Regions from separate parts of the Burkholderia anthinoferrum genome, predicted to be linked through region 2. Evidence: riboswitches for the same ligand, from Rfam matches in the RefSeq annotation. Region 2 holds a riboswitch; each other region holds the start of a gene.
What was found. A riboswitch is a leader RNA that binds a small molecule or an ion and turns the genes downstream of it on or off. The one in region 2 is predicted to bind cobalamin.

Region 1 (2,160 bases), on a different contig from region 2:
CCGCGCCCGTACAGCGCCGCCGCCGGCCCCTTCAGCACTTCGACGCGTTCGATGTTGCCGAGACTGCGCACGTATTGCGCGTCGTCGCGCATGCCGTCGAGCAGCAGGTCGCCCGCGGCGGAAAAGCCGCGAATGCGGAACGAATCGAAGCGCGTGTCCGACGTATTGGACACACCCGGCACGCCGGCCAGCGCGTCGGCCAGCGTGCGGCCGCCATAGGACAGCGTTTCCTCGACCGGCACGCTGTCGATCGTTTGCGGGACGTCGCGCGGATCGGTCGCGGTGCGCGTCGCCGTACTCACGCTTTCGGCGCGCGGATCGTTCGGATGACGGCGGCTGCGCACCTCGAGCGCGGGCAGTTCGTCGTCGAACTCGGCCGCCGGGGCAGGAAAGGAGGCAACGCCGGCGATCGAGCACAGCGACAGGGCGAGCACAGGAAAGCGCCGCCCGGATATCTGTCGTTTCGACATGAAAATTTAAGGATGACTGAGTGATTGCCTCACATTGCCGTTGCGCGGTGGTTGCGTTGTTATCGGGTGAAGTTTATCTCGCTTAGTTGAAAACGACAATCATTCGCGTTCGCTGCGCACCGCTCGCCTTGACGCTCCCGGCCCCGCCGCCTACACTCGCACGCGTTTTGGTGCTCGCGCGCGCCGCTCCGGCGCACGCAGTTAAACGGGAAACAGGGAGCCTGCCTGCACCGCAGTCGAGCCAACCTGTGCTGCCCCCGCAACGGTAAGCGAACGCGTCGCGCGCAAGCGCCACGCAGCGCCGCTTCGCCGCATGCCCTGCGCATGCGGACGACCGCCACTGGATGCCGCGCATCCGGGAAGGCGAAGCGGCGTGTTCGTCAGCCCGGATACCGGCCTAAACATTGGGGTTCAGCGCCGCGGGGAGGCGGCGCATCGTCCACGGCCGCAGCAGGTCCGACGCCCGGTGTTTCCCGCTGTCACCTCCGATCCGCCGGCGCGCGAACGCGCCCGGCCGGCACGGCGAACGGCGCGACGCGGGCGGGGCAGGCAGCAGCCGTGTTGGCATTCACGATGTCGACCGTTCGCAAGGAAGCACCATGCCCGATTCGTTGTTCCGCCCGTCCCGCGGCTGTCCGGCCGGACTGCGCGGCGACCTTCGCGCGTACCGTCCCGTGAATGGCCGCGCCGCCACCGACGCGACGAGCCCGTCCTGATTCCCTCTTCGACACCGGACCTACCATGACCCTACGCAAGCTGCCCGTCACGATCGTCACGGGCTTTCTCGGCAGCGGCAAGACGACGCTGATGCGCCACATCCTGCAGCACGCCGAAGGCCGCCGCATCGCGGTGATCGTCAACGAATTCGGCGAACTCGGCATCGACGGCGAAATCCTCAAGGGCTGCGGCATCGGCTGCGACGAGGCCGACGGCGCGCAGGGCGAAGCAGCGGGCCAGCTGTACGAACTCGCGAACGGCTGCCTGTGCTGCACCGTGCAGGAAGAGTTCTATCCGGTGATGGAAGCGCTCGTCGAGCGCCGCGCGGACATCGATCACGTGCTGATCGAGACGTCGGGCCTCGCGCTGCCGAAGCCGCTCGTGCAGGCGTTCAACTGGCCGACGATCCGCAACAGCTTCACGGTCGACGCGGTCGTGACCGTCGTCGACGGGCCGGCCGCCGCGAGCGGCCAGTTCGCGGAAAACCCGCAGGCCGTCGACGCGCAGCGCCGCGCCGATCCGAACCTCGACCACGAATCGCCGCTGCACGAACTCTTTGCCGATCAACTGTCGTCCGCCGATCTCGTGATCGTGAACAAGGCCGACCTCGTCGGCGACGCCGAATTCGCGCGGATCGAAACCGCGATCCGCGAAGAAATTCCGCCGCAGGTGAAGATCGTGCGTGCGACGCGCGGCGAGCTCGATCTCGCGATGCTGCTCGGCCTCGAATCGGCGTCGGAGGAAACGATCCACCTGCGTCACGACCATCACGGCTCGGCCGACGACGGCGATCACGATCACCATCACGACGATTTCGATTCGGTCGTGGTGTCGGGCGACGCCGGCACGCGCGAAGCGACGATCGCCGCGCTGCAGCGTGTGGTCGAAGCGCACACGATCTATCGCGCGAAAGGCTTCGCCGCGCTGCCCGGCGCGCCGATGCGGCTCGTGATCCAGGGCGTCGGGCGCCGTT
Region 2 (2,160 bases):
CGGGGCGCATCGTCTACCCACATCGTGAACGAGACAGTGGCCTACGCACCCGTGTCGTGCACGTCGTCTGTCGCGGCCAACGTCCAGCCGCCGGGCGACGCGACGAACGTCGTGCACGACAGCGGCGCGACGTCGAGGCGGGCGGCCGCCTCGCGATCCATCCGCAGCACGTGCGCGATGGCCGCGCGGACGATCGGTGCATGCGTGATCGCGACGACATCGCGATCGCGCGGCAATGCGGCCAGCCATGTGCCGACCCGATGCGCGGCGGCGTCGAACGATTCGCCGCGATGCGGCGACGCGGACGGCGAGCCGATCCATGCTGCAAGTTCGTCGGGCAGGTCGCGCGCGAGATCGTGCAGCCGCTTGCCGCGCCAGTTGCCGTAGTCGAGGTCGCGCAGCGCATCGTCGATATCGGCGTGCAGCAGCCCGAGTGCGTCGGCCGTCTGCCGTGCGCAGCGTGCCGGGCTGCACAGCACGAGCGAGCCGGCAACGCCCATCCATCGGCCGCGCAACGCAGCGGCTTCGGCGAGCCCGAGTGCGTCGAGCGGATCGTCGTCGGGAAACGTGCCGGTGCGCATGGCGCGGGTCGATGCGTGCGCGATCAGGCGCAGCGAGGCAGGCAGGGTCATGTCGGTTGTCGGATGATCCGGAACGGGATGTGCTTGCCCATGTGGCATCGCTTCAATACGCGAACGTTCGCGCGTACAATTCGCCCGATACGAAGCGCGGAAGCCGGTGCAATTCCGGCGCGGTCGCGCCACTGTAACCGGAGAATCGATGATCCCGGAAGCCAGACCTGCCTTCGTACCCATCCATCATTTGTCGGGGCGCGATTCCCCTGAGGTGCATCCATGAGCGAAGCAGTGCTGAAGCCGGCGGTCGTGCCGGCACCCATCCCCGTCCGTGAGCTGTTGCCGTGGGCCGTGTTCGTCGGCCTGATCCTGCTGCTCGCACTCTATTTCGTCGGTGCGGAACAGGGCGCGACGTCGCTCGTGCCGGGCATGGTCGTACACGAATTCGTCCACGACGGCCGCCATCTGCTCGGCTTTCCCTGCCACTGACGCGGAGTAAAAGATGGTCGGAAAGCTGCTCATGCGCGGGATGCTCGCCGGCATCGCCGCGGGCCTCCTCACGTTCGGTTTCGCGAAAATCGTCGGCGAACCGCAAGTCGATCAGGCAATCGCCTTCGAGGAAAAAACCACCGCCGCCCAAGGCGAGGCGCCGGAGCCCGAGCTGGTCAGCCGCCACACGCAGGCCGGCCTCGGGCTGCTGACGGGCGTCGTGACCTACGGCGCGGCATTCGGCGGGCTGTTCTCGCTGGTCTTCGCGTATGCATACGGGCGCGGCAGCCGCCTGCCGGCGCGCCCGCTCGCCGCGTGGCTCGCGCTGGCGGCGTTCGTCGCGCTCGTGATCGTGCCGAACCTCAAGTACCCGGCCAATCCGCCGTCGGTCGGCGACCCCGACACGATCGGCTATCGCACGGGCCTGTTTTTCCTGATGATCGCGATCTCGGTGGCGACGATGGTGTTCTCGGTCAGCGTGCGCCGCCATCTGCTGGCGAAGCTCGGGCAGTGGAACGCATCGATCGTCGCCGGGCTCGTGTTCGTCGCGATCATCGCGGCCGTGCAGATCGGGCTGCCGTCGGTCAGCGAGTTGCCGGCCGATTTCCCGGCGGCCTTGCTGTGGAAATTCCGCGTGGCGGCCATCGGCATGCAGGTGATCATGTGGACGACGATCGGCCTGCTGTTCGGCGCATGGGTCGAGCGCGGCGAGCGCGCGGGAATGCGCGCCGCCTGACGCGCGGGGCAACCGGGCGCGCCTAGCGCAGCATGCGCGGCGCGCTCCACGTCGATTCGCGTGCCAGCGCGACGAACGCGGCCAGATAGTCGATCGATGCATCCGCTTCACGGATGCCGAGGAAGATCTGCTTCGCGATGCCCTTCTTGCCGAGCTTGACCGGCACGACCGGCATCCGGTCCGCGTACTCGTCCGCGAGCCACCGCGGCAGCGCGGCCACGCCGCGCCCGCTCGCGACCATCTGCAACATGATGTCGGTCGTCTCGATCGACTTGTGCCGCCTCGGCACGATGCCGGCCGGCGTCAGGAACTGGTTGTAGATGTCGAGCCGATCGGTTTCGACCGGGTACGTGATCAGGA
Region 3 (2,160 bases), on a different contig from region 2:
CGGCCATGCGGCGCCGCGAGCCGCGCGCACGGCTCGGCCACGCCCGCGACGCCGAAGCGCGCCAGCACTGCGTCGGAAGGACCGCTCGCGGCCAGTTCCGGACGGCTCGCGAGTTGCGCCGCATCGAACGCGACGAGCGGCCAGCCACGGCGCGCGCACAGCGTGCGCAGCGCACGGGCGCGCGCCTTGTCGGCGAGCGTCGCGACGAGCGCCGGTTCGGCGCCCGGATGGCGCGCGAGCGCGGCGCGGATCGCGGCATCGAGTTGCGCGGGCGTGACACCTGCGCGGAAGCCGACGCCGAGCGCGACGCGCATCATGCGCGGCCGCCGAACGCCGCACGCACCGCCGGATCGTCGGCGAGCGCGGCTACACGGCCGATCACGACGATCGCCGGCGAACCGATGCCGGTTTCGCCGATGCGCGCGACGAGCGTATCGAGCGTCGCGAGTACGTGGCGCTGTTCGGCGCGCGTGGCGTTCTCGATCGCCGCGCACGGCGTGTCGCCGGGCAGGCCGCCGTCGCGCAGCGCCGCGGCGATCGCGTCGAGCCGGCGGATGCCCATGTAGATCACGATCGTCATGCGGGTGGCCGCGAGCGCGCGCCAGTCGGGCTCGTCGGCGCCCGCGCCGTGGCCCGTGACGAAGATCACGCCTTGCGCGTCGCCGCGGTGCGTGACCGGGATGCCGAGCGCGGCCGGCGCGGCGATGCCGGCCGTGATGCCGTTGACGACTTCCACCGGAAAACCTGCCGCGCCGAGCGCGATCAGTTCCTCGCCACCGCGGCCGAACACGAACGGATCGCCGCCCTTGAGCCGTGCGACGCTGCGGCCCGCGCGCAGGTGCGCGAGCATCGCGGCGACGATCGTCTCCTGCGGCGTCGACGCATGGCCGCCACGCTTGCCGACGTGCTCGATCGACGCATCGGCGCGCGCATGGCGCAACACGTCGGGGTTCACGAGATCGTCGACGAGCAGCACGTCGGCCGCGCCGATCACGCGTACGGCCCTGAGCGTGAGCAGGTCGGCGTCACCGGGGCCGGCGCCGACGAGCCAGGCGCGGCTCATCGCGCGCGGCACGGCGCGCACCGTGTCGAAACAGTGGAACAGGGCAGGCGGGCGGCGCATCGGCGGCCGGCGGGCAGGCAGTGCATGGCGGATCGGGGCGAAACCCGCGCGAACGCGGGTGGAATGCGCACCCGATCCGTTCCCCGCGGATCGGGCGTTCGGCGAGCAGTGCGCTCGCCCCTTGCGTCGGCCGGTATCCGGGCTGGCCGCTTGCCAGGCCGCAGCCTTCCCGCCCGGCTGAAGGGCAGTGGCATCGCGGGCGGCCTGGGCGCACGCGCGGCTGAGCGCGTTGCGCGGGCGGCGTACCGTTGCGGGGACAGCACAGGCCGGGCGGATCTTCGCCTCCTGTTTCCCGTTTAACTGCATGCACGGAATGCGCATGCGAGCACCGAACGCGGCGCATACGATAGCACACGCGTGCGCCGCGCGAGCGGCCCCGGCGCGCCCGCGGCGCGGGGCGGCGGCACCATGCACGCGGTCAGAACTTGTACGTCGCCGTCAGCGTGAACGTGCGTGGCGCGCCGGGCATGATCTGCGCGACGCTCGTCGCATTCGCGTAGTAGTCGCGATCGGTCAGGTTGACGGCCGCCAGCGTCACCTCCAGGTCGCGCGTGCGATATCCGGCCTTGCCGTCCCAGCGCACGTAGGCGGGCAGTTCGAGCAGGTTGTCGCGATCGGCGTAGCGCGCACCTTCGTACACGAGCCCGAGTTCGGCGAAAAACCCGCGCAGCGGCGCATGACCGACGAACAGGCTGCCGTTCGACGCCGACACGCCCGCCGACCGCTTGCCCGCGTACTTCGGTTCGGCGTCGACCACCCGCGCGTGTTGCCAGCCGATGCCGCCGCGGACGAACCAGTCGCCCGTGAGCCGGCCGGCGACGCCCAGTTCCATACCGCGATTGCGCTCGAGGCCGGTGAGATCGAAGAATCCCGGCCGAACCGGGTCGGCGACGCGGCGGTTGTACAGATCGAGCTGAAACAGCGCGAGCGTCGTGCTCAGCGCGCCGTCGCGCCAGTCGCTTTTCACGCCGATCTCGTATTGACGCGTGTATTGCGGGCCGAGATCGTTGGCGTTGCCGCGCGCGCCGGGCGTGATG
Region 4 (2,160 bases), on a different contig from region 2:
GCGTCGCCGACTGGTGCAGCGAGAACGCGGAATCGTTGCGCGTCGGCACGCCGCCGGGAATGTCGACCGGCAGGAACGCCTGTTCGCGCGTGAAGTCGTACGCGAGCTTCGATTCGCCCGACAGCGGCAGCCCGAACAGGTGGAAACCGTGCGCCTGATGGGTCAGCGACGTCGACGTGCTGATGCGCTGCGAATTGATCTGGTCCGTCGCGAGGGCCGGGTTGTCCGCGTAGATGAACTGGCGATCGTTCGCATAGCCGAACGACTGGTCGAACTGCGTATCGGGCGTGATGTCGAGATGGAATGCGACGCCGGTCGTCAACTGGTGATCGCGTTCGCGATTCGCGTAGCCGCTGTTGTCGTAGGACAGATCGGAGCGGTGGTACAGCGCGAACGTCGAGATCGACCAGTTGTCGCGCGCATAGCCGAGCCGCGCGTCGAGATCCTGCGCGTGATACGGGTTGCGGCCGTCTTCGTGGCCGTAGAAGAAGGGCCGCGTCGCATCGATGCCGGCCGTGTTGTAGTCGTGCAGCCCGAGCGAATAGGTGAGCCCGCCCAGCGCGGCCAGCGGCCCGGTCGACGGCACCGTGCCCGACGTGCGGAACTGCGTGTCGAACGTCTTGTTCGAGCCGCCGCCGAACGACACGGTGGTCTGGTTCGGCTGGTTGGCGGCGCGGCGCGTGAAGAGTTGCACGACGCCGCCCATCGCGTTGTTGCCGAACGATGCGGCGGCCGGGCCGGAGATCACCTCGACGCGCTCGAACGCTTCGGTCGGCAGGTCGGCCCACGGCGCGATGCCGGTGGTCGGCGAGCCGATCCGGATGCCGTCGATGAACACGGCGACCTGGCTCGCCGACGAGCCGCGGATGCTGACCGACGCGGACGAGCCGGGCCCGCCGTTCTGCGCGACGGTCACGCCCGGCAGCGTCGCGAGCGCTTGCGTGATGCTCGGGTCGGCCGGCGACAGCCGGTCGAGATCCTCGCGCGTGAGCACCTGCGTCGACGCATAGCGCCGGTCGAACGATTCGGGCAGGTGCCGCGTGTCGGTCACGCTGATCGTGGGCAGGTCCGCGCCTGACGCCAGTGCCGCGGGCTGCGCAGGCGCCGCGTCGCCGGCCGCATGGGCGAGCGGGGAAAGCAGCGCGGTGGCGGCGGACGTGGCAAGCAGGTGACGAAGGTTCATGAGACAGCGGGACAAAGCGTGTGACGTGTACGGCGACCGTGAGCCGGGGGCCGGCAGGGGATGCATGCCGACGGCGTGTCGGGGCGGCGCTTCCGGCCGGGAAGCGGATTCGGGAACGATGGACATCTGACGGATCCTGAGGTCGGGTCGTCCATGCAACAGGCGGCCGCCAACGGCGGTGCTTGCACATCGGGACACCCCGCCCGGTGCGGCTGCTGGACCTCGGGTCGATGGCAGGTCTCCTGGCTCGCGGGTCGCCATCCGTGCGGGCCTTCCCGGTTTCCCAGTGGCATGCGGTGGCACGGATTCGCCGCTCACAGTTGCGGGGGCAGCCGCAGATTCGAGACGTCGCCTCGCCTGCGTTCCCTTTTGATCCCATCCCTGGGAACCATCAGCGCGCAAGGGTAATGGCGCGCGGTCGGGCACGTCAATCGTCCGGGCGCGCGCGGATGCGAAAAAACGTCATTACCCGGTGTCGGCTTTCCGGATGCTTGCGTTCGAGGTGCCCGGGCGGCGTTTCAGGTCTGAAGAAACGGTCGGGTTCGAACGCATCCGTCGCATCCGCGCGGCGGCGATCGCGCGCGTATTCATGAAGACGCCTTCAGACCGACTTCGGGACGACGACGTAATCAGTCCGGGGCGCGAAACCTGGCGCGACGTGGAGGCGGGGCGGTGCGCGCATGACAGGATCTTCATGCGCGCCGCGACGCTCAGGCCGGTGCCGACACCAGCGCGCAGAAGTTCTCGAGATCGACGTTGCCGCCGCTGATCACCACGCCGACGCGCTTGCCCTGCAGCGCGTCCTTCATCCGTCGCACGGCGGCGAACGCCAGGCAGCCGGTCGGCTCGACGACGAGCTTCATGCGCGTGGCGAAGAAGCGCATGCAGTCGACCAGTTCCGCGTCCGTCGCGGTCAGGATGTCGTCGACGTCGCGGCGCAGGATCGGGAACGTAAGGTTGCCGACGTGCTGCGTCTG

Region 1: another riboswitch for cobalamin. It lies ahead of cobW (cobalamin biosynthesis protein CobW); the one in region 2 lies ahead of C5F75_RS17700 (CbtB domain-containing protein).
Region 3: another riboswitch for cobalamin. It lies ahead of cobA (uroporphyrinogen-III C-methyltransferase); the one in region 2 lies ahead of C5F75_RS17700 (CbtB domain-containing protein).
Region 4: another riboswitch for cobalamin. It lies ahead of C5F75_RS22435 (TonB-dependent receptor domain-containing protein); the one in region 2 lies ahead of C5F75_RS17700 (CbtB domain-containing protein).

What each region holds. Positions count from the first base shown of each region.
Region 1 covers NZ_LFZP01000032.1:164,343-166,502, reverse strand. Annotated here, with positions in the region: gene C5F75_RS10175 (TonB-dependent receptor) at 1-470, opposite strand, end outside; cobalamin riboswitch at 622-885, shown strand; gene cobW (cobalamin biosynthesis protein CobW) at 1,212-2,160, shown strand, end outside.
Region 2 covers NZ_LFZP01000046.1:5,095-7,254, forward strand. Annotated here, with positions in the region: gene C5F75_RS17695 (histidine phosphatase family protein) at 42-632, opposite strand; cobalamin riboswitch at 683-821, shown strand; gene C5F75_RS17700 (CbtB domain-containing protein) at 855-1,064, shown strand; gene C5F75_RS17705 (CbtA family protein) at 1,078-1,800, shown strand; gene C5F75_RS17710 (LysR family transcriptional regulator) at 1,823-2,160, opposite strand, start outside.
Region 3 covers NZ_LFZP01000032.1:167,553-169,712, reverse strand. Annotated here, with positions in the region: gene C5F75_RS10185 (cobalamin biosynthesis protein) at 1-317, opposite strand, end outside; gene cobA (uroporphyrinogen-III C-methyltransferase) at 314-1,063, opposite strand; cobalamin riboswitch at 1,235-1,472, opposite strand; gene C5F75_RS10175 (TonB-dependent receptor) at 1,542-2,160, opposite strand, start outside.
Region 4 covers NZ_LFZP01000051.1:426,447-428,606, forward strand. Annotated here, with positions in the region: gene C5F75_RS22435 (TonB-dependent receptor domain-containing protein) at 1-1,183, opposite strand, end outside; cobalamin riboswitch at 1,399-1,591, opposite strand; gene C5F75_RS36435 (hypothetical protein) at 1,649-1,879, opposite strand; gene C5F75_RS22440 (threo-3-hydroxy-L-aspartate ammonia-lyase) at 1,894-2,160, opposite strand, start outside.